3 regions of the Bacillus sp. 05T21 genome follow, and region 3 is predicted to be linked to each of the others. Evidence: predicted binding sites of a transcription regulator. Region 3 holds the regulator's gene; each other region holds the start of a gene.
What was found. Region 3 encodes NrdR, which represses ribonucleotide reductase genes. Its sites were predicted from a motif close to AACACNATATATNGTGTT; they were not measured.
Positions count from the first base shown of each region.

Region 1 (9,985 bases), on a different contig from region 3:
TAAACTTTTGGGCAACGTGGTGTGGGCCTTGTCAGCAAGAAATGCCTGATATGGAGGCCTTCTATAAAGAACATAAAGAAAACGTAGAAATTTTAGCTATAAACTATACTCCTTCAGAAAAAGGAGGGGGAGAAGAAAAGGTAAGGAACTTCGCTAAAGAAAAAGGAATTACTTTTCCTATTTTATTGGACAAGAACATTGATGTGACAACAGCGTATAAAGTAATTACCATTCCAACTTCTTATTTTATTGATACAGAAGGTGTTATTCAAGATAAGTTTATTGGACCGATGACACAAAAAGAGATGGAAAAACGGATCGCGAAATTAAAATAATTAGTAAAAAGGCAGAGATGGAAATGGACCATTTCTGCCTTTTCTTTTTCATGGAGTGATGACTTCGTGATATGATAAAGAAAAACTTTAATCATAGGGGGATGAACATCCCCCCATGATTATTAGCCCGCACCAATCGGGCATTTACAGGTAGCCTGACTGCCCGCAAATAGCGGGGGAAAAGAAATGTAACTGTTAATAACAGATGAGGGAGTGTATGGATTGGGGAATGTATCCTTACCATTAGATTATGTTGTAATTGATTTTGAAACGACAGGGTTTAACCCCTATAATGATAAGATTATCCAGGTGGCAGCTGTGAAGTACCGTAATCATGAAATGGTTGATCAATTTGTATCGTATGTGAATCCAGAGCGTCCAATTCCGAGCCGAATTACGAGTTTAACAGGTATTACGAATTATCGTGTTTCAGACGCACCAACAATTGCAGAAGTATTGCCTTTGTTTTTGGCATTTCTAGATACAAATATTATCGTGGCACATAATGCTTTTTTTGATATGCGTTTTTTAAAGAGTAATGTAAATATGCTTGGACTACCTGAGCCTAAAAATAACGTTATTGATACTGTGTTTTTAGCGAAAAAATATATGAAGCATGCGCCTAATCATAAACTTGAAACGTTAAAACGAATGCTTGGAATTCGCTTAAGTTCTCATAATGCATTTGACGACTGTATTACGTGTGCGGCTGTTTATCAAAATTGTGCAGCTGTTGAAGAAGAAGGAAAAAGAAAAGCGAATAAGGAAGTACTTGATGAAACAGCGGTATTTGAAGCGGTAAAAGAAATGCTTGTACGAAATAAACGTGATATTGATTGGATTCGTTGTATGAATGTTGGGAGTTATTTAGATATAAAAGCTTTTTATCCAATTATAAGGTTAAAGGTCAAAGGGCGAAAGAAATATGTGTTAACAGAAAAAATGGAAGACGATGTAAGAGAAATTTGTACGAGCTTAACATACGAGGCAGCATTGAAAAGTGAGATTGGCAACACGAGAATTATGATTGACAGTGTAGAGGACATTTTGAAGCTAGAGAGCTACATTGTAGAAGAATACGATTCTGTATTACGAGCGCTGGATGAATATAGAGCAAATAAAGTAAATGCGGATGAAGAAATTAAAAAATATTTAAATATGATGGTGTAAAAAATCCCATGTGCAATATATGCGCATGGGATTTTTTATCAAAACATAAAATTTTCTTGCAAATCTGATTAAAGAGTTTTTCATTTGCTCATACTATGTAATAAGAAAGCGTTGAAGAAAGGGTGAGCAACATGAGAAGAAGTCGCCGTAGATCGTTTGAAGAACTTGTAAATGAAAATAAACAACAATTATTAAGCGATCGTGATGCAATGGATCGAATTGAAAAACGAATTGAAAAACGTTATGAAATGAAACTTTTTAAGCAGGCTGAATAATTCTTAACACTAGTACGATACTAGTGTTAAGGAGGCGATAGTAATGGGTAATCCGAAAAAAAATTCAAAAGACTTTGCACCAAATCAAATTGGAACACAATCGAAAAAAGCTGGTGGCAATAAAGGGAAGCAAATGCAAGACCAAACTGGCAAACAACCAATTGTTGATAACGGTTAAAAAAAGGAGAATGTCATCATTCTCCTTTTTGTGCGTTTGGATAATATTGTAAAAATATTCAAAAAGCTGACTTTCGTCAGCCTTTTTTCGTAATTGTAAAGTTTTCAACGAGTAAACGCCAATTTTGTGGGAATGGTAGACCAATCTTCCAATAGCTAATACCGCCAATGCCTTGTTCTTTCATTAAATTGAATTTACTTTGAATAGACCTCGAATCTTCAAACCAAACCTCGTGTTGTACGCCGTTTTCATCAAAGTAATTAAAATGTGGAGCTTGGGCTGTGAAATCATAGCGGATAGGAACATTGTATTTACGAGCAAGTGCAACAGCTGCGACAGAGCTAACTGCTTTTGCGGGTGGATTCCCTTGTTTGAACGGAAGTTTCCAATCAAATCCATATAAATTTTGCCCCATCATAATTTTTTGTGGAGGCATTTGAGATTTTGCATATTGAAGTACTTCCTTCACAGGACCAATAGGGGAAATCGCCATTGGTGGGCCACCTTGCCAACCCCAGTCGTATGTCATAATGACGACGAAATCAACAATTTGTCCTTGTGCTTTATAATCGTGAGCCTCAAAAAATTTCCCTTTTTGATTGGAACTTGTTTTCGGTACAAGCGTTGTACTTAATGTGTACCCGCTAGGTAAGCGTGTTTTCACATTTCGTAAAAAACGATTATAGGCTTCGCGATCTTCAGGTGCCACACTCTCGAAATCGAAATGAATGTCTCGCATGCCATATTTTTCAGCTGTTTGCAAAATGTTAGTAATAAACTTGTTTTGAATTGTTGCATCGCGTAAAATAACCGAGGTCAGATCGGCACTGAAATTTCCATTTTCGATATTTGTAATAACGAGCATAGGGATGGTTTTACCTTGCGTTGCAATATTAGCGATTTTCGCTGTTTCGGTTGGTTCTTTTAATGTACCGTCTCTTTTTGCTTCAAAACTAAAGTAGGCTAAATATGTTAAAAATGGGTTGATAGCACGTGTAGCAGTTACTAAACTTTCTTTTATCGGTATTGTTGAAGGTTGTAAATAAGCAATGGATTCTACTGCTCGTTTTGTTCCTTTCGGTATATATAATTGCTGTCCGACATGGAGAATAGATTTTAATGAAAGGTTATTAACTTTAGCTAAACTGGCGAGAGGAACGTTATACGTTTGAGAAATTCGATAAAGGCTGTCGCCAGGCTGTACATAATAATTATTGCCTTTCGTATTAACGATAAGTGCCTGACCAACAACGAGTGTTTCGGCTGGATTTAGTCCATTGTCTTTTACAATCTCTTCAGGTGTAGATCCATATTTTGAGGCTAAACTATATACGCTATCACCGCTACGAACAGTTACAATTTGAATCATGTGCTTGCCCCTTTCGGTAAAAGATTCACTGTTTTTATTTTATTTTTGATTCCACTGTATTATGATTAAATGTATGCAAGGGAACAGAAGTGAAAGAAGGCGAATAGAAATGTTTGTAGCAGAACATGAAGTTGAAATCCGTTATGCGGAAACAGATCAAATGGGTGTTGTTTACCATTCAAACTATTTAGTGTGGCTTGAACTAGGGCGCACGAAACTTATACAAGATTTAGGATTTTCATATGTTGAAATGGAGAAAGAGGGAATTATTTCTCCTGTGTTAGACTTACAAATTTCATATCGTAAAGCGATGCGTTATGGAGAAAAAGCTATTGTGAAAACGTGGGTTGATACTGTGAGCCCGCTCCGCGTTGTATATGGATATGAAATTTATAATGGTGATGGCGAACTTTGTATTACTGCAAGCACGACGAATATTTGTGCGAAAAAAGAAGGGTTCCGCCCTGTATCATTTAAAAAATTATATCCTGAGTGGTATGCGAAATATGAGGAAATTAAAAAGAAATAAAAAAGCGTGGCAGAAGCCACGCTTTTTTATTTTTCATAATTAAATTGAGGGAAATCATCACCGTCGTTAAGTGTAACTAATAAATTATGTCCATCGAAGAACCACTCATCATCGCTTTCAATAAAGAAGTTAATACCTTCTTCTTGAGTTTGAACAGCAGGGTGCGCAGGGTCATCTTTACGAATACCTAAAGAAAGTCCTTTTTGCACAGTACTGCAACCGCCGTATTGTACGAAAAGGCGTATTGTTTCACCCGATTGTAAGTTTAATTCGTTTTTATACCATTGTGCTGCTTTTTTTGTTACGGAAAGATTCATGTATAGTTCCTCCAAATTATGTTGCTTTTTCTTTTAGTATAAAAAATAACGCAAAAAGACGCTATTAATATGCTTCACGTTTTCTTTTTGCGTTATGTGGGTTACGATCTTATTTTTGCTTTTTTGAAAAGTTTGCTTTTGGTTCAGTTTTATTTATAATTCGTCCGATATTTGCACGGTGTTTATAAATAACCATACCTGCTAATAAACACATCGCAATAATGAAGATTTTATCCCCGCTAACAATGGATGCAATAACAGCAACGACAGCTGTTATCATAGAAGAAAGTGATACGTATCTTGTTGTAAATAAAAGGCTGAAAAAGACAACAGCTAATATTGCAAAAACAACTGGTGAATAGCATAATAGCACCCCAGCAGAAGTTGCAACTGCTTTCCCCCCGCGGAATTTTGCGAAGATCGGATAGACATGTCCAAGAACAGCGGCTAATCCAAACCATAGTGGGTGAATATCTGACCCGAAAATAATCGGTAGACCTGTTGCTAATGTACCTTTTAAAATGTCAGCAATTGTTACGATAAAACCTGCTTTTTTCCCTAATGTACGGAATGTATTTGTTCCGCCTAGATTACCGCTTCCATGCTCACGAATGTCGATTCCATAACCAATTTTTCCAACGACTAATGCAAATGGAATCGAACCGAGTAGATAGGCAACGATAAATAAAAGATATGTAATAACCATGAGTTCAGTCTCCTTTATACAAATGTGTTGATAAAGGGTAAAAAGAGTTTTTCCCATTTATTGTACCATACATTTGTAAAGAGCACATTTCTTTTTTATAAATGAAAAAGTCATTAATTTTTAAAAAAACTTTCACAGGAATGTTACATTTTTCACAGGAACAGAAGAACTATATGTTGTATGATTTTAATCAAAAGACAACAACATGTTGGTGGAGGGTTATGAATGTTGAAACAAAATGTACGTGGAGAAGAATTAATGAAAGTATTTGAGACAATTATCCACGGTAATGAACAAGATTTAATGCAGGAAAATGCAAATGTAGATGGTCGATCTCCAATGGGAGTAATGGGAACGTTCGCATCTGAGAGCGCAAAGTATTATGCAGTAGAAAAATTATTATCAGATCAAGTGAAAAAAGCGATAGATCAAAATATATTATATCCACATGATTTAGATTTTTATGCAACAGGAACGACGACTTGTTCGCAAATTCCGTTAGCGCAAATGCTAGCTAACGGTTTTCATACTGGCCATGGACATATGAGACAACCGCAAGACATTAAAAGTGCGTTGGCGCTTTCTTCAATTATTTTTCAGGCGAATCAAAATATGCAGCACGGTGGCCAATCGTTTGCACTCTTTGATATTGATTTAGCTCCATATGTGAGAAAAACAGTAAAGAGACATAAAAAACGACTACAGTCATATCCGCTTACGAAAGAACAAATAGAGGAATTTGCATGGAAAGAGACAGAAAATGATACGTATCAGGCGTGTGAGGCTTTCGTTCATAATTCAAATAGTATGCATAGTAGGGGCGGGGGACAAGTACCATTTATTTCTATTAACTACGGAACAGACACATCGAAAGAGGGAAGACTTTTAATTAAGCAACTTTTAAAAGCGACGCAAGCTGGACTTGGTAAAGGGGAAACACCGATTTTTCCTATTCAAATTTTCAAAATGAAAAAAGGCGTGAACTTTGAAGAGTGTGATCCGAACTATGATTTATTTGAATTAGCATTAGAAACGACCGCTGAGCGATTATTCCCTAACTTTTCGTTTTTAGATGCTCCGTTTAATGCTGTGCATTATGACGGTCGACCTGAAAGTGAAGTATGTTATATGGGGTGCCGTACTCGTGTTATGTCTAATATACATGGGGAAGAAACAGCAATTGGAAGAGGGAATTTATCGTTTACTTCTATTAATTTAGTGAAATTAGCGCTAATTAGTGGTTCAAAAGAAGCGTTTTTTGAAGCGCTAAGTTATTATTTAGATTTAGGCGTTAAGCAATTATTAGAGAGATTTGCTTATCAATGTACAAAGAGAGCAAGAGATTTTCAGTTCTTATATTCACAAGGTGTATGGCGCGGTGGAGAGACGTTACAACCTGAAGATGCTGTGGCACCGATTTTAAAACAAGGGACGTTAAGTCTTGGTTTTATCGGTCTTGCAGAATGTTTAGTAGCGTTAACTGGAAAGCATCATGGAGAAAATGAAGAATCGTGGAAGCTTGGATATGAAATTATTTCCTTTATGAGAGAGAGAATGGATAAGGCGATGGAAGAACATCAACTCAATTTCTCTGTAATTGCAACGCCAGCAGAAGGGTTATCAGGAAAGTTTGTGAAAAAAGATAGAGAAGAATTTGGTGAGATTAGCGGTATAACGAACCATAATTACTATACGAATTCATTCCATATTCCAGTTTATTATAACATTCAAGCGATAAATAAAATTCGTTTAGAAGGACCTTTCCATGCCCTATGTAACGGGGGACATATTACGTATATTGAACTAGACGGAGCAGCTATGCATAACAAAAAGGCATTAAAGCAAATTGTGCAAGCGATGGCAGAGAATGGCGTTGGGTACGGTTCAATAAATCATCCTGTTGATCGTTGTAAGTGCTGTAGTTATCACGGAGTTATTGGGAATGAATGTCCAAGCTGTGGAAATGAAGATGAGGCTAATATAGAAAGAATTCGCCGTATAACGGGCTATCTTGTAGGAGATATGTCGAAGTGGAATAGTGCGAAACGTAGTGAAGAGATGGATCGGGTGAAGCATAAATGAAAGTTATGAATATCATTCATGATAGTGTAGTAGATGGAGAAGGGTTGCGGACAGTCGTGTTTTTTGCGGGCTGTCCGCATCGTTGTTTCGGATGCCATAACCCGAAATCTTGGAATGTTTGCAATGGAACTGAAATGACGGTAGAAGAAATTGTGAAAGAGATTGAAAGTAATTCATTAACAGATGTAACATTTTCAGGTGGAGATCCATTCTTCCAAGCTGCTGAAGTGAAAAAAGTAGCAAAAGCTGTGAAAGATTTGAAAAAAAATCTATGGATGTATACAGGTTATACGTTAGAAGAGATACAGAGTTCTCGAAATAATGATATGATAGAGTTGTTACAGTATGGGGATGTTTTAGTCGATGGAAGATTTGAAATCGAGAAAAAAGATTTAACACTTCCATTTCGCGGAAGCTCCAATCAACGTATTATTCGATTGAAAGAGTAAAAAGGCGGGATAGATTATATGAATAAAACAGTATTACTTGTTGAAGATGAAAGAAGATTACGTGAAATTGTTAGTGATTATTTTCGTAATGAAGGCTTTGAAGTAATCGAAGCGGAAGATGGAAAAAAAGCGCTAGAATTATTTGCTGAACATACAATTGATTTAATTATGTTAGATATTATGTTACCAGAAATAGATGGTTGGTCTGTTTGTAGACGAATTAGAAAAGAGTCAGCGGTACCAATTATTATGCTGACAGCACGTTCTGATGAGGATGATACATTACTAGGCTTTGAACTAGGGGCAGATGAGTATGTAACAAAACCTTTTAGTCCGAAAGTGTTAGTAGCTCGTGCAAAGACGTTATTGAAACGTGCGGATGGAGCAGTAGGAGTATCAGAAGAAAATACTATGTCTTTAGCTGGAATAGAAGTGAATCGACTATCTAGAACAGTTTTAGTAGATGGTGAAGAAATTATATTGACACATAAGGAGTTTGAACTTCTTGTTTATTTAATGGAGAACAAAGGAATTGTGTTGTCACGTCAACATTTATTAGATCAGTTATGGGGATATGATTACTACGGTGATGACCGAACGGTTGATACACATATTAAAAAACTGCGAAATAAGCTAGGAGATAAGGCGAAGCATATCGGCACTGTTATTCGAGTAGGTTACAAATTCGAAGAATAACCTTTAAGCTACTATGCATCCCGGCTTTGGGATATAGCAAATTTACACTCTCCTTTGTAGGTGGAATGTACAAAAAATACTTTTCTTGTCTACAATGGTAGATAGGAGTATTTTTTTAATTGGATTTCACGATGAGTTCACAAGAAGGACACAAAATGTGACTATACTGAAAGTACGAATTCACCAGGGAGGGGAAATAAAACATGGGATATTACGACGGACCGAATTTGAATGAAGAGCATAGTGAAACGAGAGAAGTGAAAAAATCAGGTAGTAAAAAAGGATATTTTTTCACAGGTTTAGTTGGAGCTGTAGTCGGGGCGGTTTCGATTAGTTTTGCAGCACCGTACATGCCATGGGTGCAAAATAATGATGCAGCTGTTTCGTCATTCAATTCTAATAAACAAGTAGAAGGAACTGTAGTTCCAGTTGTAAATAAAGCGAAAAATGAAACTGATTTACCGGGAATGATCGAAGGCGCGAAGGATGTTGTTGTAGGTGTGATTAATATGCAACAAAGTGTTGATCCATTTGCGATGCAGCCGACAGGTCAAGAACAAACAGCTGGTACAGGCTCAGGTGTTATTTATAAAAAAGCAGGAAATAAAGCATATATCGTAACAAATAACCACGTAGTAGATGGTGCAAATAAACTTGCCGTTAAACTAAGCGATGGAAAGCAAGTCGATGCAAAATTAGTTGGTAAGGACCCTTGGTTGGACTTAGCTGTTGTAGAGATTGATGGATCTAATGTGAATAAAGTTGCAAGTTTAGGTGATTCCAGTAAAATCCGTGCGGGTGAAAAAGCAATTGCAATCGGTAATCCATTAGGATTTGATGGAAGTGTAACGGAAGGTATCATCAGTAGTAAAGAGCGTGAAATTCCAGTTGATATTGATGGTGATAAACGTCCTGATTGGCAAGCACAAGTTATTCAAACAGATGCAGCGATTAACCCTGGTAACAGTGGTGGTGCACTATTTAACCAAAACGGTGAGGTAATCGGTATTAACTCAAGTAAAATAGCTCAGCAATCAGTAGAGGGTATTGGTTTTGCAATTCCAATTAACATTGCAAAACCAGTTATTGAATCACTTGAAAAAGATGGAGTGGTGAAACGTCCAGCACTAGGAGTCGGTGTCGTTTCATTAGAAGATGTGCAAGCTTATGCAGTAAATCAATTAAAAGTGCCAAAAGAAGTAACAAATGGAGTTGTATTAGGTAAAATCTATCCAATATCACCAGCGGAAAAAGCTGGTTTAGAGCAATATGATATAGTAGTAGCGTTAGATGATCAAAAAGTAGAGAATTCACTTCAATTCCGTAAATATTTATATGAAAAGAAAAAAGTAGGCGAGAAAGTAGAAGTTACATTCTATCGCAATGGCCAAAAAATGACGAAAACAGCTACATTAGCAGATAATTCAGCTACAAAGAATCAATAATCGGAATAAAAGAAAGTCTCTTTCATGTTGAAAGAGACTTTCTTTATCGGATATACTAAAGGAATAGGAGGGATAAATTATGACAATTGAAAACCCAACTCGTACGGAAATTGGTGAAGTATTAAAGAAAAGTAAAACGATTGCAGTTGTTGGATTATCAGATAAGCCAGAACGCACATCGTATATGGTTTCAAAAGCAATGCAAGATGCTGGGTACCGCATTATTCCAGTAAATCCAACAGTAGATGAAGTACTCGGAGAAAAGGCGGTTTCTTCACTGACGGATATTAAAGAACATGTTGATATTGTAAATGTGTTTCGTCGCTCAGAATTTTTAAAGGATGTTGCGGAAGAGTTTGTAGAGATTGATGCAGATGTTTTCTGGGCACAATTAGGAGTACAAGATGAAGATACATATAAACTTTTACAAGAAA
Region 1 covers NZ_JBFTMD010000006.1:154,406-164,390, reverse strand. Annotated here, with positions in the region: gene AC1DKZ_RS14480 (TlpA family protein disulfide reductase) at 1-335, shown strand, start outside; gene AC1DKZ_RS14475 (3'-5' exonuclease) at 558-1,505, shown strand; gene AC1DKZ_RS14470 (FbpB family small basic protein) at 1,637-1,780, shown strand; gene sspN (acid-soluble spore protein SspN) at 1,824-1,958, shown strand; gene AC1DKZ_RS14460 (glycoside hydrolase family 18 protein) at 2,035-3,327, opposite strand; gene AC1DKZ_RS14455 (acyl-CoA thioesterase) at 3,437-3,856, shown strand; gene AC1DKZ_RS14450 (HesB/YadR/YfhF family protein) at 3,883-4,173, opposite strand; gene plsY (glycerol-3-phosphate 1-O-acyltransferase PlsY) at 4,283-4,879, opposite strand; gene AC1DKZ_RS14440 (anaerobic ribonucleoside triphosphate reductase) at 5,105-6,961, shown strand; gene nrdG (anaerobic ribonucleoside-triphosphate reductase activating protein) at 6,958-7,410, shown strand; gene AC1DKZ_RS14430 (response regulator transcription factor) at 7,429-8,106, shown strand; gene AC1DKZ_RS14425 (S1C family serine protease) at 8,310-9,551, shown strand; gene AC1DKZ_RS14420 (CoA-binding protein) at 9,631-9,985, shown strand, end outside.
Region 1: the regulator NrdR is predicted to act here: its motif matches at 5,045-5,062, upstream of AC1DKZ_RS14440 (anaerobic ribonucleoside triphosphate reductase).

Region 2 (9,985 bases), on a different contig from region 3:
TAATAGCTTAAGAAGTGATAAATCACCTTTTGCATTGGCGTATTCCATGGCAATCCTCAAGTTTATCTTGCTTGTTGTGACAGAACAGAAGATGTGTAACATCATTCTTTGTTTATTAATATCACCCGCATATAATATATTAAGTAATTTAATTAAATTCCAAAATCCAAATTGATTTTTCCCAGTTAAATTCTTAGAAAGAGTTCCAGGAGAAATACCTATTATTTTAGCAATATCTTCTTGGTTTTTTCTTTGGAAATCAATTTCATCAATAATTCTACCCAAGAATTTGTTTAATGTTTGTTCTAAAATTTTATCTTCTCTCTTAATCTTTTCATTCATATTATTTTCCCTTCTAATCTAAAAAAGAATTCCTCAATACCTTTCATTATATTAGTTAAACCTAATGTTAGTATATGGTATTTTATCATAATCATATCAAAATTTTTGTTATTTGTAGTCGGGATAACGGGATACCTGTATATGCAATTGTGCATAAGTGTATTAAACGGCAAACTAAAAGGAGTCGAATATATCGACTCCTTTTTCCCTACTATACTCTTTTTATCTTTTTTTCTATTATTATTCTTTTTCTTTCTCTTTTTGCGTTGTACCTAATTCCTTGCCGTCTCTTACATCTAAAATTTGATAACCAGCTTTTATATACAAGTCTGTTGCCTGTTTGTACTGATTTATTCCATCTTTAAATGTATAACCTGTAGTATCGTCCATACCCAAAATTAGTTTCGTTGTAGCTAACTCAAATTCATCCATCGCTCTTACAAACTTCTTTTGGGGTAACGTATATTCAGAATCAGGATCTAACTCCTTAAAAGCCTTGGCTACTTTTCTTAACCCCATAATTGCTTCATCAAATTCTTCTTGCACTTCATATAATGTAGGATCTTTTTCAAGGACTTCCCCTACCTTCCCCAATGCTTTGTGCATATCACCAGTTAAAACCTTAACTTTCTCCACGTACTTAGTTTCCCCTGACTCTTCACTCGTCTCCTTGTCTATCTTTTCTTCTGATGCCTTTATTTCCGTTGTTTCTTTTGTTGACGTACATCCTCCCAATAGTAATGTTATAGGGATTGCCATACTGATAAGTTTAAGCTTCATTTTTTAATCCTACTTCCACTCTCTATTTTTTGACTTCATTATATTCCAAATTTATTTCTTAACTTCAGCCCATTTATAGTTAAATTCCCCACCAAAATCATTTGTCACAATGCCTTTTACTGAAGAACGCTGTAAGTATGATCTGCCTGGTTGATAGAAAGGTGCGACTGCTCCATCTTCTAATAATATTTTCTCTGCTTGTTTCATTGCTTCCCAGCGAGCTTTTTCATCACCAGCAAGATTAGTTTTCACTTGATGAATTAGTTCATCATATGCCTTATTTGAATACTTATCAAAGTTATAGCTACTATCTGTCGTGAATAAATCTAAAAATGTGATAGGATCAGGAATATCGGGACCCCATACATCAACACCTAAATCGTAATCACTATTCAACAGCAACTGAATTTGCTGTTTGCGTGGCTGCGGCTTAACATTGATTGTTAACCCCTCTAAATTCTTTTCTAGTTCACCCTTTAAATACTCCGCACTCTTCTTGGCTAACACATTATCACTTGTTAGTAATTCTAGTGTTGCCTGCTCTTTCCCAATTTCTTGCTTTGCTTTCTTCCAGTTTTCCTTCGCTGCATTCACATCATCTTTTACTAAAATTCCATTTTCTTTTCGGAAGTCTTTACCGTCCGATCCTTTAGCGAAATCAGCTGGTATAAAACCATCCGCAGGAAGAGAACCATTGTTTAACACTGTATCTACAAAGGCTTTCTTATTCATTGCCTGACTGATCGCCAAACGAGCATTTTTATTTTTTAACACATCATTTTTTTGATTCATACGTAAAAACTGAACAGTGACTTCAGAACGTTCTTTGAAGTCAGGATTATTTCTATATTTATCTACAAAATCACCTGTTAATCCTACACGGTCAAGTTGACCTGCTTCATATAAATTTATTTCCGTTGATTTATCTTTCACGATATCAAAGTTGACTTCGTCTAATTTCACTGTTTTAGCATCCCAATAATTCGGGTTCTTTTTCAACTGAAAGCCTTGTTCATGCTTCCAATTATCCAATGTGAATGCTCCGTTATAAACCAATTGATCTGCTTCTAAACCATACTGCTTCCCCTTTGATTCAAAATACTTCTCATTAATCGGTAAAAACGTTGCGAACGTTGTCAAATCTATGAAATAAGGGACAGGTTGCTCTAATTGCACCTCTAATGTTTTATCATCTATTGCTTTTACCCCTAGCTGATCTACAGGTAGCTCTTTACTATTAATTTTCTTTGCATTCTTTATATCAAAGAATAAAAACGCATATTCTGCCGCTGTATCAGGATTCACAGCGCGTTTCCAAGAGAAGACGAAGTCTTCAGCTGTTACAGGTGTTCCATTTGACCATTTTGAATCCCTTAGATGGAATATGTATGTTTTTTTATCTTCACTCACTTCATAAGATTCCGCTACTGCTGGTATTGGCTTATTTTCTTCCCCCAACGCATACAAACCTTCAAACACGTTTTTCATTACATTCATAGATTCACCGTCAGTTGCCTTAGTCACATCCATAGTTGGAATCTCTGCAATATACGGTAAATGAATGGATTTTTTTGTTTCATTCTTTTCAGTTGCCTTTGCTTTATTTTTTGTCTCTTTTTCTCCACTACTACAAGCTGTTAGTAGCAGACTAGCTCCTATAATAGAAGCTATAACCGATGTAACTTTTTTAAACATCTTACGTTCTTCCTCTCCATATGTACGGTTCACTTAATCAGATTATCTATATATTGAATTTTAAAGACTATAAGAAGAGAGATTTCCTTTCTCTAAAAGTATTCCGACACCTTTTCTCATCATATATGTAGTATCTAAACATTAAACCTCTTATTACTTTACCATTAAAACCGTAGCATTCTAGAGATTATTGTGTCAATCACTAAAATTTATTTTTAATTAGTTATTATTCTTTTATAAAAAAGTTTGATTATAATAACATTCTTCAAATCCTGGAAAAATAAGTTTTCTGTAAACAAAAAGAACCATAAGATTGCCGAAACGTTTTGGCAATCTTATGGTTCATATCACACTCATATTTGTGAGCTCTCTGCCCATTTTGCTGTGGGAGATTGAACAGGAGAAGTAGAACCTTTGATAGCGTTGGGTCCCCACCATACCTTCTTTCATTAGCTGTGTATGCTACACTCTACAATATCAACTAAGTACAATGGATTGTTAAAACCAAATGCGTCAGTAACAACTAATGTCTTATTTATTGAATCTAAAATTATACCAAAAGGTATATGAGGTTTTTGAAGTGTGCCGAAAGTGTATTTTTAACCTTTTGAAGTATGTATTTTAATAGGTTTTATATATTCCCAAAAGGTGTACCTTTTGGGACATTTTTATAAAACAACTATTCAATTATTTATCCAGGGTTAACAGTTAAACCAATAGCAATTTTGAAACAATAAAAAAGCTATCTAATTTTTAGATAGCTTTTGATTTAATAACTATGTAGAATGCCTAGATGGTTATATAATATCCAGGATTAACTTACGTGATTTGAATAATTCCTCCTTAGGACGATGAATTACCGTATACACAATACAACTTTAAACTTTTTTATTCACTAAAGAATTGAGTGCGGATGTTACCTTTTTCAAAGGAATCTAGAAACTTTTGATTTGCCTCATGTTGTAGTCTTGCTAGAATATTGGATTCCGTATTATCTAACTTGTAATTTACACCTGTTTCAAAATCTATACGGGATAATCGATTACCGATTAAGTAACAAGCTGTATAAAATGCACCCTTGGATTGTGCTTGCATTGTAAAATCAACTAAGTTTGTTCCCCATGATAAAATACCACCTCTTATAGCATGTTTGTTATCAACCTCATATAAACTTGTTCCAGTTCCAATAGAGAGAACTTTAATTTGATCCAATGAATAGCCCAACTTAACAGCTTCAGCAATGGCAACCAATACAGGATTATTTGCCCATAATCCCCCGTCAATTTTACATTCATTATCATCTATAACCGCTGCAGGTAGATAAGTCGGTGCGGCAGATGTTGCTAAAGCTATTTTCCATATTTCAATATTACCATCTTTAATAAAATGTGGATGGTGGGGTGTTTTATATACTTTCGGACTAGCTTTTTGATGCTCAATTGAAGGTATACAAACCATAGTATTAACTTCTTTTAGTAGTTTGTCCCCAAAAGTTTCTTGTAACACCTGAATTAATCCATCATTTTCATAGTGGGAATCTTTAGAGAAAGGAAGTATCGTTCTTCTGTTCCCAAATATATCCTTACCTCTCTTAAGATATAATTCCAAAATGTCTTTGGCTGAAATGTCATTTGCTAATCCTAATGCAATTATTCCCCCTGTAGAAGTTCCAGCGATTAAATCAAAATATTGATGAATTGGTTTGCCTACCTGCTCTTCGATGTCAGATAAGTATTTTGCTGGGAATACTCCTTTCATACCCCCTCCATCAATAGCAAGTATTTTAAATTCATTCTCTTTACGTGGTGTCCATTTATTTTTTTTTACGCTTTCCCAGTCAATCAATCTATTACTCTCCTCCTTAATTGTCGTTTCTTATAAGAGTATGAGGTGCTTCTGGCCCCCACCAAATACCATCTTCTAACCATTTTTCATAATAATAAAGCCATTCCGCTGTCCAAGGAATTATCGTATCCGCTATAAATAGGGAATCGTTATAGCTATTATCATCGGGATAATAAAGGCAAAGTGATCCGTCGCCATAAAGGTGAGGGACTTCTCTATGAATACAAGGTTCTATAATAAAAACTTTTGGGCTAAATCTTTTATAAATAATCTTAACAGTATAAAAAGATGATGAAGAGGTAGGTCGTAACCTACCTATCCAATATCCTTCCTTAAAGTATTTAAAGGACGGAAAACACTGCTGGATTTTTAGACACTGTTTGGGAATAGATAAGTATCGCTTTCTAAATTTTTTCATGAGCCGCATTTACACCAAAGAAACGATGCTCTTTGATTACTGCTCCTTGGTTGTTTTGATTCAGTATACCATCACTATTAACAAACACAGAGCCTGCCGCTACTGCAGATGCCATTTTCGCAGCTTCTGGAAGTTCTGAAGGGAATTTTTTAGCACCGAAAATCTCTTGCCATTTTATAATACTAGCTTCCTTATTTGACTCTTCAAGGGCCTCAAGACTTTGTTGGTGTAATTTGTCTAATTCATTCTTAAAAATGCGACATTTATTAACAGTCCAATCCCTAGCCAGATTCTCGTCTTCTAAAGAAGGATTGCATATTTGAATTACTTCATCGTCTTCTTTATCTTCAATTAATGCATTTAACTTAATCACCATATTTTTCGTTGTTTCTACAAGTGTTTCAGCATAAGAGCTTTTTGCGATCATATAATGTCCAATTAATGTTGTAAGTAAAATGGATTTTGGTGCTGTACTACTACTGACATTTTGGTCACGCCAATACTTTAGTATTTTGACTGTAGAGCGGAATTTTTCATCATGTTTGATGTGTTTTTTGTCACACCATTTTTTAAAGCCTGCTGGATTAGTTTTTACCCAGTCATCTTCTTTTTTAGAAGGAATTAGAATGGAATCACCATAAGTTGTTCGAGAGGGAACAATATCAACATGAAAATCTCCAGCATAATTAATTTGAATGCACCGATCTTTTGTTTTGATTTTGTCTTCATATGCTTTTTTAGTTTTTACACGTTCAACAACCCAGTTGAAAAATTCTTTTGAATCATCCTTTTTCACATCTAATAGAAGAATAACATCTACATCAAATTCACCATCATCAGATGGACGAATAGCTGTCTTGGTAGCATAGGAACCCTGTGAATAAAAATCTTTGAATTTTTCACTAAGTTCTTCATCTGTACTTAAAAGTTCTTCCCATGTTACTAAAGCGCTATTTATTCTTTCTTTTCGGCCTTTGTTTAAACTTAAATTACTAATAAATAGTTTGAAATATGATGTTAATTTCAAATGTTAGTCCTCCTTTTTTATAATATATTTCAGCAATATTTTGTTCTTTACGTAATACCAGTCCATCTTGATAAGGATTTAGACTTTTTAGTGTGCAAATTCATAAAATTTCATAATTGCGCTCTAAAAAGTCTAAAACACGTTCTGGTACATTGCCAAAATCTGTTGTATACGTAATATTTGCGTGATTTCATTATTCAGTTCAATGTGTCGCAATCTCCCGCACACTTTCCTTAAAATATTCTACATCGTTATTTGTTCCAGATAACTCAAATTTTGATACAATAGGCACTTCATATTTAGCAGAAATTTTGTCAGCACTTGCACCGAACATGTCTCCCCAGTTACGATTGCCGCTTGCAGATACGCCTTTTAATTTTTCATTATTGCGCTCTAAAAAGTCTAAAACACGTTCTGGTACATTGCCAAAACCTGTTGTATACGTAATAAGAATAAAGTCTTCATCTATTACTAGATCTTCATCAATTTGAACGGCCGGCATATTTAATTTTTGGATGAAACGCTTCACGTTTCCTGTCATAGAATCATATGCAACTAACATTTCCGACCCTCCCTCTCCAATCTATACTCTCTGTATGTCGTTCTTGATTTCTCTATATATTGTATTACGTTTCAAAATAAGACACAATATATATGTATAAATTCTTTCTTTTTTTAACTTTTACTTTTCGACATGATAGCCGTTTTTTTTCAATACAATGACTATGAAACAACATTCTAAAACTCATGTCAATAAAGTGCTTTTCAAAAAAGTTGTCATCGAATTTAACCTTATTTTAAAAAAAGTTAACAATATTTTTTGTCATAAAACGGTAAATACTGGAGGAATATATTTCTCCAGCATCACGCAAAAAAGAACAGACATGAAACGATAATCTGTTCTAACAAACGATTACATTTATCAATTTTACTTTATTAAATATTATACATATACTTTCGTTTCTCGTTACGTACTAAAAGATAACTATTATGGGGTTCAGCCGAGATACGTGTAAAAATGGGTCATAAGCTGTATTTTATTTCCATTATCAGATTTCGGTGTAACAAAAAGGTGCTTTACTAGTAATGTTACGAATTATTTTTGATACAGTATTTTGTTACAGCAAGTTCAATGCTTAGGATATTTCATATTTTTAAATACAAAACGTAACAAAAACGGTCGTTTTTGTTACGATGGATTCGTATATTACAAAAAGGAATCCCAGAACAAAAAACTCATGACCTTTTATATAACATGATATTGAGGAAAGGAGGACTCTAGTAATAAGTAGAATATTACTAAAGAATATGTCAGTTTTTATTTCCATAAATGTTAAATAAATTAACTGCCATTTATACTAAGTAAAAAGAAGGGGTTTTTTATTTATGGATAGTCGTTTATCAAAATTAGCAGATGTATTAGTTAATCATTCTACAAAAGTTCAACCTGGAGATCATGTGTTAATCCAAAGCGTCACAGAGGTTGACCGTTTAGTCGTACAAGCAATTGTAAAGGCTGTTGGAGAAGCTGGTGGTCACGCACATGTATCAATGCGTGATGTGGCTGTTACACGTCAAATGATTCTATCAGGTTCAGAAGAACAGTTTAAAATGTTCGCAGATTGGGAATGCTATCGTCTAAGCAAGATGCAAGTCTATATTAATCTAAGAAGCCCGCGAAATGCGTATGAATTAGCAGATGTACCTTCTGATAAAATGAAATTATATCAAACATTCTTCGGTAAAGCGCAAAGTGAAGCCGTTTATAAAACAAGATGGGTTACGACTAGGATTCCTAATCCTTCTGCTGCACAAGAGGCTAAGATGAGCGCAGAAGCTTATGAAGATTTTTACTATAATGTTTGTACGTTAGATTACAAGAAGATGTCTAAAGCGATGGATCCGTTGAAAGCATTAATGGAAAAAACGGATAAGGTAAAAATCAACGGAAATGGAACGGAACTTAGCTTTTCAATTAAAGGAGTCGGAGTTTTAAAAGGTGATGGCATTGATAATATTCCTGATGGTGAGATCTATACAGCTCCTATAAGAGACTCTGTAAATGGGATTGTCACGTTTAATACTTCTTCTGTGAATCAAGGATTTTCATTCGATAATATCTCACTAAAAATTGAGAATGGTAAAATCATAGAAGCTCATGCAAACGATTCGGAGCGAATCAATCAAATACTTGATACTGATGAAGGCTCAAGATATATTGGTGAATTTGCATTAGCATTTAATCCATATATATTACATCCAATAAATAATACCCTATTTGATGAAAAGATAAATGGCAGCTTTCATTTAGCAATTGGAGATTCTTTAAATGGCGCAGATAATGGAAACAAATCAGCAATTCATTGGGATTTAGTGAGCATCCAAAGGCCAGACTATGGTGGTGGGGAAATTTGGTTTGATAATAAATTAATTAGGAAAGATGGTAAATTTATATTACCAGAATTATATGCTCTGAATGAAGAAAATTTAAAATCCTAGCTTTCAGTAATCTTTGTAGTATATTATCTGGTTAGCAATACTTCAAACAACTAACTGAGCAAAAAGCCAATTTCCTTAGCGTACAGGAAATCGGCTTTTTATCTTCCATAAAATGTCTTAGCGTGGGTTTTATGTCATTTGGTTGGCGGGACCCCATCGCCATCAAGCTAACCAAGTAATTTACTAGGTGCGAAATGATCCTTGTTTCAAAACTAGCAATTGATAAAAAAGTAGGCATGCTAAATAAGCCTATTAAAACGCGATTTTTTCGCTAGGCAGCTTGTCTATGCTTCACCGTCGTTTTATACACAATCCCTAGAATATCAAAGACGGTCATCTTCTTATGTCTATGACATTTACGACCGTTCTTTTTGAGCATTTGATAAAGGCGATGCAGAATTTTTAAAAGTTCTTCTGTGCCAACAGCTATCGCTTGAAACAGTAACGGAAAGTAATCCTTAATCATATAAATCGCTTTGTATTCACTCAGCTCCTGCTTTTTCTTTTCAAGCAGAAACTGACGCATTTGAAACATCGTAGAAGAACAGAGGAGAATGCCAATGAGTTGTCCATATAAATGGCACTCTAGGCGTTCTCTTTTTATATTTTGACACTCATCAATTTCAAAGAATGACTTCCACGTTTTAAACAAAATTTGTCGGGTAAAGAACTGGCGCGGTATCAGTTATGACCCGTCTCCAGCCCCTCCCCATAAGAACTGCTCGTGAAGTTTTCCCTCAAGCAGCTCACCCCATAAACTTCATCAAAAGGGTTATGAGACCTATCAGATGGCAGACACTTTTATCAATATCTCCCTGAGCTTTCGAGAGGACGAACTTTCCAGTCCCAATAGAGTCCTAGTACACCATAGAGATATTCATTACTCCATCTCTGCCATCCAATGCTACGCTTTTGTCGCCGTTTCCTTCTCGTCAATAACGTACGGACTTTCATCTCTGTATAGTCCCGTACTTTACTAAAAGCTCGACTAGAATTCCCAACCCGGAAGTAATTCACCCATCCAATCAGTACAGTATTGATTTGTTTTACTAAATCTTGTGCAGGCTTGGCGCCTGCGTTTCTGATTAATTCTCGGATTTTTGCTTTCACTTTCGTACAGGCTTTCTTCTTCGGGGTAATAAGAACAAAGTATCTACTCTTATTTCGATTAAGTACTCGCCTCAAATCAAATCCTAGGAATCCGAAGGATTCTCCTTTTAAAACATTAACCACTCGGGTTTTCTCCAGATTCAGTTCAACTCCCAAAGGCTTTAATTGTTCCCACAGTCGTCGCAATGCCAATTCAGCCCATCCACGTTTACTAGAGTGTCCGCTTACAGTGATAACTATATCATCAGCAAAACGGTGATAGTTTACAG
Region 2 covers NZ_JBFTMD010000008.1:40,248-50,232, reverse strand. Annotated here, with positions in the region: gene AC1DKZ_RS16345 (AimR family lysis-lysogeny pheromone receptor) at 1-342, opposite strand, end outside; gene AC1DKZ_RS16340 (DUF7018 domain-containing (lipo)protein) at 583-1,122, opposite strand; gene AC1DKZ_RS16335 (peptide ABC transporter substrate-binding protein) at 1,174-2,817, opposite strand; gene AC1DKZ_RS16330 (CBASS cGAMP-activated phospholipase) at 3,706-4,662, opposite strand; gene AC1DKZ_RS16325 (type II CBASS E2 protein) at 4,679-5,080, opposite strand; gene AC1DKZ_RS16320 (SMODS domain-containing nucleotidyltransferase) at 5,067-6,107, opposite strand; gene nrdI (class Ib ribonucleoside-diphosphate reductase assembly flavoprotein NrdI) at 6,310-6,669, opposite strand; gene AC1DKZ_RS16310 (aminopeptidase) at 7,494-8,606, shown strand; partial or broken gene AC1DKZ_RS16305 (IS4 family transposase) at 8,878-9,264, opposite strand; gene ltrA (group II intron reverse transcriptase/maturase) at 9,411-9,985, opposite strand, start outside.
Region 2: the regulator NrdR is predicted to act here: its motif matches at 6,718-6,735, upstream of nrdI (class Ib ribonucleoside-diphosphate reductase assembly flavoprotein NrdI).

Region 3 (9,985 bases):
AATTAGAGAAGCTTGTACCTGAAGTAATGGAGCATGCAATTGAACTAGCCGTTCCATTGAAAGTTGATTATTCTTACGGTCCAACTTGGTACGATGCGAAATAAGGACGTGATGAAATGCCGGAATTACCAGAGGTTGAAAACGTTAGACGGACGCTTGAAAATCTTGTAACAGGAAAAACGATTGAAGATGTCGTTATTACTTATCCCAAAATAGTAAAACGACCGGATGATGCAGAAATTTTTAAAGAAATGCTAAGAGGCGAGACAATTGAAAATATAAAGCGAAGAGGAAAGTTTTTGCTTTTATATGTAACGAATTATGTCATTGTTTCACATTTGCGCATGGAAGGTAAGTTTTTACTTCATCAAGAGGATGAGCCGATTGATAAACATACGCACGTCCGTTTCTTATTTACAGATGGAACTGAATTACATTATAAAGATGTGAGAAAATTTGGTACGATGCATCTCTTTAAGAAAGGTGAAGAGTTGAATCAAATGCCTCTTGCTGACTTAGGCCCGGAGCCATTTGATGCTGAATTAACACCGCAGTATTTACAAGAAAGATTGCAAAAAACAAATCGAAAAATAAAAGTCGTATTATTAGATCAGCGTCTTTTAGTAGGGCTTGGAAATATATATGTAGATGAAGTGTTATTCCGTTCTCAAATTCACCCAGAACGAGAAGCTGCATCTTTAACAGAAGAAGAAATAGAAAGAATTTACGAGGCGATTGTTACAACGCTGGGCGAAGCTGTTAAGCGAGGCGGAAGTACAATTAGAACGTATATTAATTCACAAGGACAAATTGGTTCGTTCCAGGAACTTCTAAATGTATATGGGAAAAAAGGAGAACCGTGTGTGACTTGCGGTACGCTATTAGAAAAAACAGTTGTTGGCGGAAGGGGAACACATTACTGCCCAATTTGCCAACCTAGAATATAGAAAAGGGATAACATCGGATAGGCATTTGTCATATACATAGAGCAGAGCTATGTATAAGGGAGGAGCTTACCGATGTACCTTTATTTATCTCTTATTTTATTAGCTTTTACATTAAGCTTAGATAGCTGTAGTGTAGGGCTAACATACGGGTTAAGGAGCGTAAGAATTCCACTAAGATCAATTATAATTATCGGGATCTGTTCAGCAGCTGTAATGCTCGTTTCCATGGGAATTGGACATATGATCGCGAAAATATTTTCACCTGTTATCGCAACGCGTATCGGCGGATTTGTTCTTATTGGAATAGGTATTTGGGTATTATATCAATTTTTTCGAAGTGATAAAAAAGAAGAACCGAAGCAAGAGGAGAAGGTTTGGAAACTAGAAATTGCTTCGCTAGGGTTAGTGATTCAAATTTTGCGGAAGCCGACTGTTGCGGATTTTGATAAATCAGGAACTATCTCTGCAGGAGAAGCGCTACTTCTCGGTATCGCTCTTTCTATAGATTCGTTTGGTGCTGGAATTGGTGCATCTTTATTAGGTTATGCACCCGCGATGATGGCGGCATTAGTCGCGGTTATGAGTTCTTTATTTTTATTTATTGGAATGAAGCTCGGTACGATTTTATCAAATATGAAATGGTTACAAAAATTTACATTCCTGCCTGGGGTATTACTCATTATTATTGGAATTTGGAAAATGTAAGTATGGGCGTGGAACATTAGTTTCGCGCCTTTAATATTGTGAGGAGGATTATTATGACAGTAGTAATTGGATTAACAGGAGGCATTGCAAGCGGAAAAAGTACGGTATCAGAAATGTTTCGTGAAATGAGTATACCGGTTATTGATGCAGATATTATTGCGCGAGAAGTTGTAGAACGAGGAAAACCGGCATATAACAAAATTGTAGAGGTGTTCGGAACGGAAGTGTTACAAAAAGATGGAGAGCTTGATCGACCAAAGCTTGGGAGTGTCGTTTTTTATAATGAAGAAAAACGATTGCAGTTAAACGAAATTGTTCATCCTGCAGTGCGTGAAGAAATGAATGCACAAAAGGAGATGTACATAAAAGAAGGTATGCAAGCGGTTGTGTTAGATATCCCTCTTTTGTTTGAAAGTAAATTAACAAATCTCGTTGATCGTGTTTTAGTTGTAGCAGTCACACCGAATACGCAATTGGAACGTTTAATGAAACGAAATAACTTTTCAGAAGAAGAAGCAACGGCTCGTATTCAATCTCAAATGCCATTAGAAGAAAAAGTAAAGAAGGCAGATGAGGTGATTTATAATGATGGCACAATTACTGGAACGAAAACACAATTAGCTTCTATTTTGAAAGAATGGAACATTATTGATTAAAAAATTGTGAAATTAATGAAAATGCTTAGTGACATATCTCCTTTTTGTGTTATACTATTATTGGGATTGGAGATAAATAGTATAACGCATTCAAGGGGGATAACATATTATGACTCGTGTGGCAATTAATGGATTTGGACGTATCGGGAGAATGGTATTTCGTCAAGCAATAAAAGAAAGCGCATTCAAAATTGTAGCAATCAATGCAAGCTATCCATCAGAAACGTTAGCGCATTTAATTAAATATGATACAGTTCATGGAAAGTTTGACGGAACAGTGGAAGCATTTGAAGATCACTTACTAGTTGATGGGAAAATGATTCGCCTTTTAAACAACCGCGATCCAAAGGAGTTGCCTTGGAAAGATCTAGGTGTTGAAGTTGTAATTGAAGCAACTGGTAAATTTAACTCGAAAGAAAAAGCAATTCTTCATGTTGAAGCTGGAGCGAAAAAAGTTATTTTAACAGCACCTGGTAAAAATGAAGATGTAACAATCGTAGTTGGTGTGAACGAAGACCAATTAGATATTACAAAACATACTGTTATTTCAAATGCATCTTGTACAACAAACTGTTTAGCGCCTGTTGTAAAGGTGTTAGATGAGCAGTTCGGAATTGAAAACGGTTTAATGACAACTGTTCACGCTTATACAAATGACCAAAAAAATATTGATAACCCACATAAAGATTTAAGAAGAGCGCGTGCTTGCGGACAGTCTATCATTCCAACAACGACGGGTGCTGCAAAAGCGCTAGCAAAAGTTCTTCCACACTTAAACGGAAAACTTCATGGTATGGCACTTCGTGTACCAACACCAAACGTGTCTCTTGTTGATTTAGTAGTAGACGTAAAACGTGATGTAACAGTTGAAGATATTAATGAAGCATTCAAAACTGTTGCAAACGGTGCGTTAAAAGGAATTGTAGAATTCAGCGAAGAGCCTTTAGTGTCTATCGACTTTAATACAAATACACACTCAGCTATTATTGATGGTTTATCTACAATAGTAATGGGTGATCGTAAAGTGAAAGTGCTTGCTTGGTATGATAACGAGTGGGGCTACTCTCGTCGTGTTGTAGATCTTGTAACGTTAGTTGTTGATGAATTAGCAAAACAAGAAAATGTGCAACATATTTAAGTGAAATAGAGAGAGGGCAAGTAAATATTTGCCCTCTTTTTTTATTTTTTTCTGAAAAGGGAAAAAATTATATGAATATATTTTCAAATAGTGGGCATACCACGAAACGTTGGGATTACTGTATTCGTGAATCATTAATTTTTTTTAGGGAAAAGTAAAGAGGAAAATATGACAGAAAATCGAAAAAACTGTTGTTGCAAAATGAAAATAAACAAAGTATACTAACACTCGTAAACTTAAGAGCTGAGGTACGTAGTCACTACTTAAAGGGTTAGGACCTCTCTGGACTAACTTTCCCCCGTGGTAGTGGAGCAAGCCAAATTGCAAATTAGTTTTCAATTCGAACAGTTAGAATAAATTTACAAGGGGGAACTGTAGAATGGATACTATGGATACGATGGGTCGTCACGTGATTGCTGAACTTTGGGATTGCGATTTCGACAAGCTTAATGACATGCCGTATATTGAACAATTATTTGTGGATGCAGCACTAAGAGCTGGTGCTGAGGTACGTGAGGTTGCTTTTCATAAATTTGCACCACAAGGTGTAAGTGGAGTAGTAATTATCTCGGAATCACATTTAACAATTCATAGCTTTCCGGAGCACGGTTACGCAAGTATTGATGTTTATACTTGTGGGGATCGTATTGATCCAAATGTTGCTGCAGAATATATTGCAGAAGGTTTAAACGCGAAAACGCGTGAGAGCATCGAGCTTCCTCGAGGCACTGGTAGCTTCGAAATTAAGCAGAGAGAAACAAAAGCTCTTTAAAAAAGAACATAATTGATTTAAAATGTAAAGAGGTGTATAATGCACCTCTTTTTTAGTTTATATAAAATAGGATCATGATATGTAATAACTTAGAGTGGTCATTATAGAAGAATGAGTTATATAATATTGTATATATATTTTCACATGTAGGTGAGTAGCGAAAGAATAAAGATTATAGTGTAAAGGAGTGAATGAATTGCGTTGTCCATCCTGTTTTCATAATGGAACAAGAGTGTTAGATTCGCGTCCGGTAGACGAGGGGCGCTCTATTCGAAGAAGAAGAGAGTGTGAAAGTTGTTTAAGTCGCTTTACGACCTTTGAAAGAGTAGAAGAATCACCTCTTATCGTTGTTAAAAAAGAAGGAACACGAGAAGAGTTTAATAAAGAGAAAATTTTACGCGGTTTAATTAAAGCGTGTGAAAAAAGACCTGTATCTTTAAGGCAGTTAGAGGAAGTAACACAAAGTGTGGAGCGTGAACTTCGTAACTTAGGTATATCAGAAGTGAAAAGTGATATGATTGGTGAAATTGTTATGGAAGAACTTCGTGATATTGATGATGTTGCTTACGTACGTTTTGCTTCTGTGTATCGTCAATTTAAAGATTTAAATGTATTTATTGAAGAATTAAAAGATATACTGCAAAAAGAGAGAGAGTAGAAGGAATCTCTTTATATACTGTAAGTAAACGAGATAAGAGAGCTAGAAGCGGAAGCTAATAGCTCTTTTTCGCTAATAAATTATATAATAAAGATAGAACGAGTGAAATGTAGGTTAGATTGGATGAGAGAAAGGAAAAGCAAGAATGGAAAAACAGTCATGGATGGAGCTATTGCCGATTGATCGTTATAAAGTAAGTGCGAAAGGGTTGTTACATAATTACGACCGGAAAGTATTAACGATGTTGTATCAGCCGTTAATAGGTAGTAGAGCTTTTAGCTTATACATGACACTATGGGGAGAGCTAGAGCAAGATCGTGTGTTTGGAAAAGAGAATACACATCACTCCCTTATGGTGACTATGCAAATGCAACTTCCTGAAATATATGGGGAACGAGTAAAGTTAGAAGCGATTGGTCTTTTAAATGTATATATTAAGAAAGAAAAAGATATTCGAATGTTTATATATGAATTGCAACCACCTTTATCTCCGAAGCAGTTTTTTGATGATATTGTTTTAAGTATCTTTTTATATAATCGCTTGAGTCGGACAAAATACAACCAAGTAAAGCAATATTTCTTAGAAGAAGAATTCGATTTTGGTTCTTATGAAAATGTTACGCGCTCCTTCAACGATATATTTGATTCGTTTAACCCAGGTCAGTTTGAATATGCGCAAGAAGAACTGCGTATCCCGAAAACGACAATTATGCCAAGTAACGAGAATGGGGATGCTCCGAAAGTTTGGAACGACTTCTTTGATTTCTCTTTATTTGTAGACGGACTATCAGCGCTTGTTCCTAAAAAGGCGATTACAGATCAAGTGAGAGAATGTGTTATTACACTCGCTTATGTGTACGGTGTGGATGTGTTATCGATGCAAAATATCGTTCTTGGCGCAGTGACAGAAGTGCAAACAATTGATATCGAAAGGCTTCGGAAGGGAGCACGCGATTGGTATCAATTCGAAAATGGTCAAGCGTTACCTGTATTAAGTGAAAGAGTGCAACCTCATGCTGCTCGTACAATGAAAGAGAAAGAGCCATCTACGCAAGAAGAGATGCTAATGAAGCAGTTAGAGGAAATCTCGCCAAAACAACTATTGAAAGAGATTTCAGGCGGTGCAGAGGCGACGAAAGCGGACTTGCAAATCGTTGAGGATGTAATGATAAATCAAAAGTTAACGCCAGGGGTTGTGAATGTACTTATTTATTACGTTATGCTACGCTCAGATATGAAGCTTGCTAAAACGTATGTCGAGAAGATTGCTGGACATTGGGCGCGAAAAAAGGTCGGTACAGTAGGCGAGGCGATGGCGCTAGCAAAAGAAGAGAATCGTCAATATCAAGAGTGGGCTGAGACGAAGAAAAAAGGTCGTACAGCGAAGAAAACAGTGCGAAAAGAAATGGTACCAGATTGGCTTAAGGAAGAGTCGAAAGAAGAAGAGAAAGAACCTGTAAAAAATGACGTAAGTGCGAAAAAAGATGCAAGTACGTTAGAAGATGAACGGAAACGATTAGAAGAAGTATTGAAAAAATATAAGCGTGATTAATAAAAGAAAATGAACGCTCTTTGAGGTGAGAAAATGGAGCATATTCAAAATTCATTTACGAAATTAATGGAAAATAAAAACTTTAAAAATAGATATGAAGTCTTAAAGGCAGAAGTGATGGCGCACCCTCGTGTGAAAGAATTTATAGACGAACATAAAGGTGAAGTAACGACTTCTATGATTGAACGAAGTCTTGTGAAGTTATATGAATATATTGGACAAAGTGTAGGGTGTGCGGATTGTCCAGATTTAGGGTCATGTAAAAATATGCTACAAGGATATGAGCCGAAGCTCGTCATTCAAGGTAAGATGATTGATATTCAATACGATCGTTGTATTAGAAAAGTAGCATATGATGAGAGAAAAAAATATGAAAAACTCGTTCAAAGTGTATATATGCCAGTTGACATTTTGCAGGCAACTATGGAAAATTTAGACCCTTCAGATTTAGATGCACGTATTGATGCAATAGGTGCAACGAATGAATTTTTAAACACATACGAACCAGGTAAAAAAGCACAAGGTTTATATTTGTACGGTAAATTTGGTGTAGGAAAAACGTATCTTTTAGGGGCAATTGCAAATGAGCTTGCGCGAAAGAAAATTAGTTCGATGCTCGTATACTTCCCAGAATTTTTACGTGAAATCAAAAGTTCGATTCAAGATAATTCGATTAGCGGAAAGATTGATGCTGTCAAACGTGTACAAGTATTAATGTTAGATGATATCGGGGCAGAAGCGATGTCAAGTTTTGTACGTGATGATGTACTCGGTGCAATCTTGCAATTCCGTATGTTGGAAAACTTACCGACGTTCTTTACATCTAATTTTGATTTCAAACAGTTGGAACATCATTTAACGTATACACAGCGCGGTGAAGCAGAAGAGATGAAAGCGGCCCGTATTATGGAACGAATTAAATATTTAGCGAAGCCAATCCCAATTGGCGGGAAAAATCGTCGTAATAAGTAAAGAGCGAGCTGAGAAGCTTGCTCTTTTTTATCCCGCTATTGGCGGGCAGTAAGACTCCCACCTCAAAATTCGGCTGTAAGGGAGCCCTGCTGCCCGTAAAAGCCCAATTGGTGCGGGCTAATAATCAGTGGAGGATGGACAAAACCTCCACTGATTAAAGCTTCACTTTATTTTAATCATTTTTTCAGAGTAGCTTGTATCATTTTTTTCTCCCTCCCTTAATATATATAAAATTAGCAAGCCATATCGAGTGGATGTTCTAACGATGGGAGATAGGTTTCTACTAAGAGTGAACTTCCATAGATCGGACTCTTATAGGATTTGTAACGTATAGATGCAATCCTTTAGAGCGGGGATAAAAGGGGGGACAAAAGTGATTGAAATTTGCTTCGAAGAAAAAAATGATGCTGTGTACGTATACAGACAACTAACGAAAAGAACAGAATCCTTATATAAGGAAACAAGTGTATATTTAAATGAACAAAAGGTTGTTATTCATATACCATTATGTGAATCAAATTATATTAAAAAGATTTTATTGCCAGTATTACTATATTTCATTATGAATGTGAAACAAAATGAATGGATTCATACCATTTTAAAGGAAAAGTTTTTTTATGAAGAACAAGAAGAGTGCCATCAAATATTGCATATGGCACATGAGATTTTAAAGGAAAGAAGAAAAGGAGTAGCTAGTGATTTAACACGTCAAAAATTTGAATCTTATATTGCGTCGTCTTTGAATGAATGGCTTTGTGATCCGCTCTCATTCTCGTTTTCATCATACGTTCGTTTTCGTCTTCGTACATATAGGGAAATGGTAACTAAGCTTGCTGAAGTTGCAATTGATGAGTATAAGATGGAGCAGGAATACCAAATATTCATTGAGACACTTCGCCAACAAGTAAGTAGCCGGAAATCACGTTTGTCCTGTGTACATCTTATTTTTGATGAAAGTTTTATTTTCTATGATGATAAAGGTAGGCGTTTAAAACAGGAGAAATTGGTTCAATATATAGATGAAGAATTATTAAAGAAACAGGATGTATATATCGATACGAAAGTAATTGCACCACTTCTTTCTATTTCGCCGAAAAAGATTTATTTATATACGAAAGAACAAGATCATAACATGATTGTTACTTTGCGAAATGTATTTCAAGAACGGGTCCAATTACATGGTTTGCATGAGTTTGAGCGCAATGTGAAAAATTTAAAAAATAAAGGTAACGCCCTTGATTTTCTAAGTTTTTGAGCATATAATTACCTACATAAATGAAATATATTGAAATGTCATGATGAGGACATGAGTAGTTATCTACGATTTTCAGAGAGGGAAGCCTTAGGGTGCGAGCTTCCTAGTACGGGATTATTACTTACCACCTCTAAACTTTAGCAGTGAACGTTTTTCTAGTAATTGCTAACGGACAACACCGTTATGTTGAACTTGAGCAATTAACAATAAGGTTAATTGGAACAAGGGTGGAACCACGAATTCAACACTCGTCCCTTTTTATGGGATGAGTGTTTTTTATTTTGAAAAAAAAGAGGAGTGACCAGTGATGGCAGATGTAGTTAAAATTACTTTCCCTGATGGAGCTGTGAAGGAGTTTCCAAAAGGAGTAACAACTGAAGAAATCGCAGCTTCTATTAGCCCAGGCTTAAAGAAAAAAGCTGTGGCTGGAAAATTAAACGATGAGATGATCGATCTTGTTACACCAATCGAAGAAGATGGTGCAGTTTCTATTATTACATTAGATTCTGAAGATGGCTTATATATTTTACGCCACTCAACAGCTCACCTTTTAGCACAAGCGTTAAAACGTTTATATAAAGATGTTAAGCTTGAGCTTGGCATTGGTCCAGTAATCGAAAATGGCTTCTACTACGATATTGATATGGAAGAAGCAATTACAGTTGAAGACTTCAAGAAAATCGAAAAAGAAATGCAAAAAATCGTGAACGAAAACTTAGAAATCGTTCGTCATGAAGTACCACGTGCAGAAGCACTTCGTCGCTTTGAAGAAATCGGCGATGAGTTAAAATTAGATTTAATTAACGATCTTCCAGAAGATGCAGTTATTTCAATCTATGAGCAAGGCGAATTCTTCGACCTTTGCCGTGGTGTTCACCTTCCATCTACAGGGAAGATTAAAGTGTTTAAATTATTAAGTGTTGCTGGTGCTTACTGGCGCGGCGATAGCAATAATAAAATGTTACAACGTATTTACGGTACTGGATTCGTTAAGAAAGCAGAATTAGATGAGCACTTACGTATGCTTGAAGAAGCGAAAGAGCGCGATCACCGTAAATTAGGTAAAGAGTTAAAACTATTTACTAATAGCCAAAAAGTAGGACAAGGTTTACCACTTTGGTTACCAAAAGGTGCAACAATTCGCCGTATTATCGAGCGTTACATCGTTGATAAAGAAGCAAGCTTAGGCTATGATCACGTATACACTCCAGTATTAGGAAGTAGAGAACTTTATGAAACTTCTGGTCACTGGAACCATTACCGTGATGGCATGTTCCCATCAATGGAAATGGATAATGAAGAGTTAGTTCTTCGTCCAATGAACTGCCCT
Region 3 covers NZ_JBFTMD010000001.1:872,655-882,639, reverse strand. Annotated here, with positions in the region: gene polA (DNA polymerase I) at 1-104, shown strand, start outside; gene mutM (DNA-formamidopyrimidine glycosylase) at 117-947, shown strand; gene ytaF (sporulation membrane protein YtaF) at 1,020-1,652, shown strand; gene coaE (dephospho-CoA kinase) at 1,706-2,308, shown strand; gene AC1DKZ_RS04640 (glyceraldehyde-3-phosphate dehydrogenase) at 2,418-3,446, shown strand; gene speD (adenosylmethionine decarboxylase) at 3,835-4,218, shown strand; gene nrdR (transcriptional regulator NrdR) at 4,415-4,876, shown strand; gene AC1DKZ_RS04625 (replication initiation and membrane attachment family protein) at 5,022-6,428, shown strand; gene dnaI (primosomal protein DnaI) at 6,462-7,400, shown strand; gene ytxC (putative sporulation protein YtxC) at 7,774-8,655, shown strand; T-box leader at 8,687-8,914, shown strand; gene thrS (threonine--tRNA ligase) at 8,963-9,985, shown strand, end outside.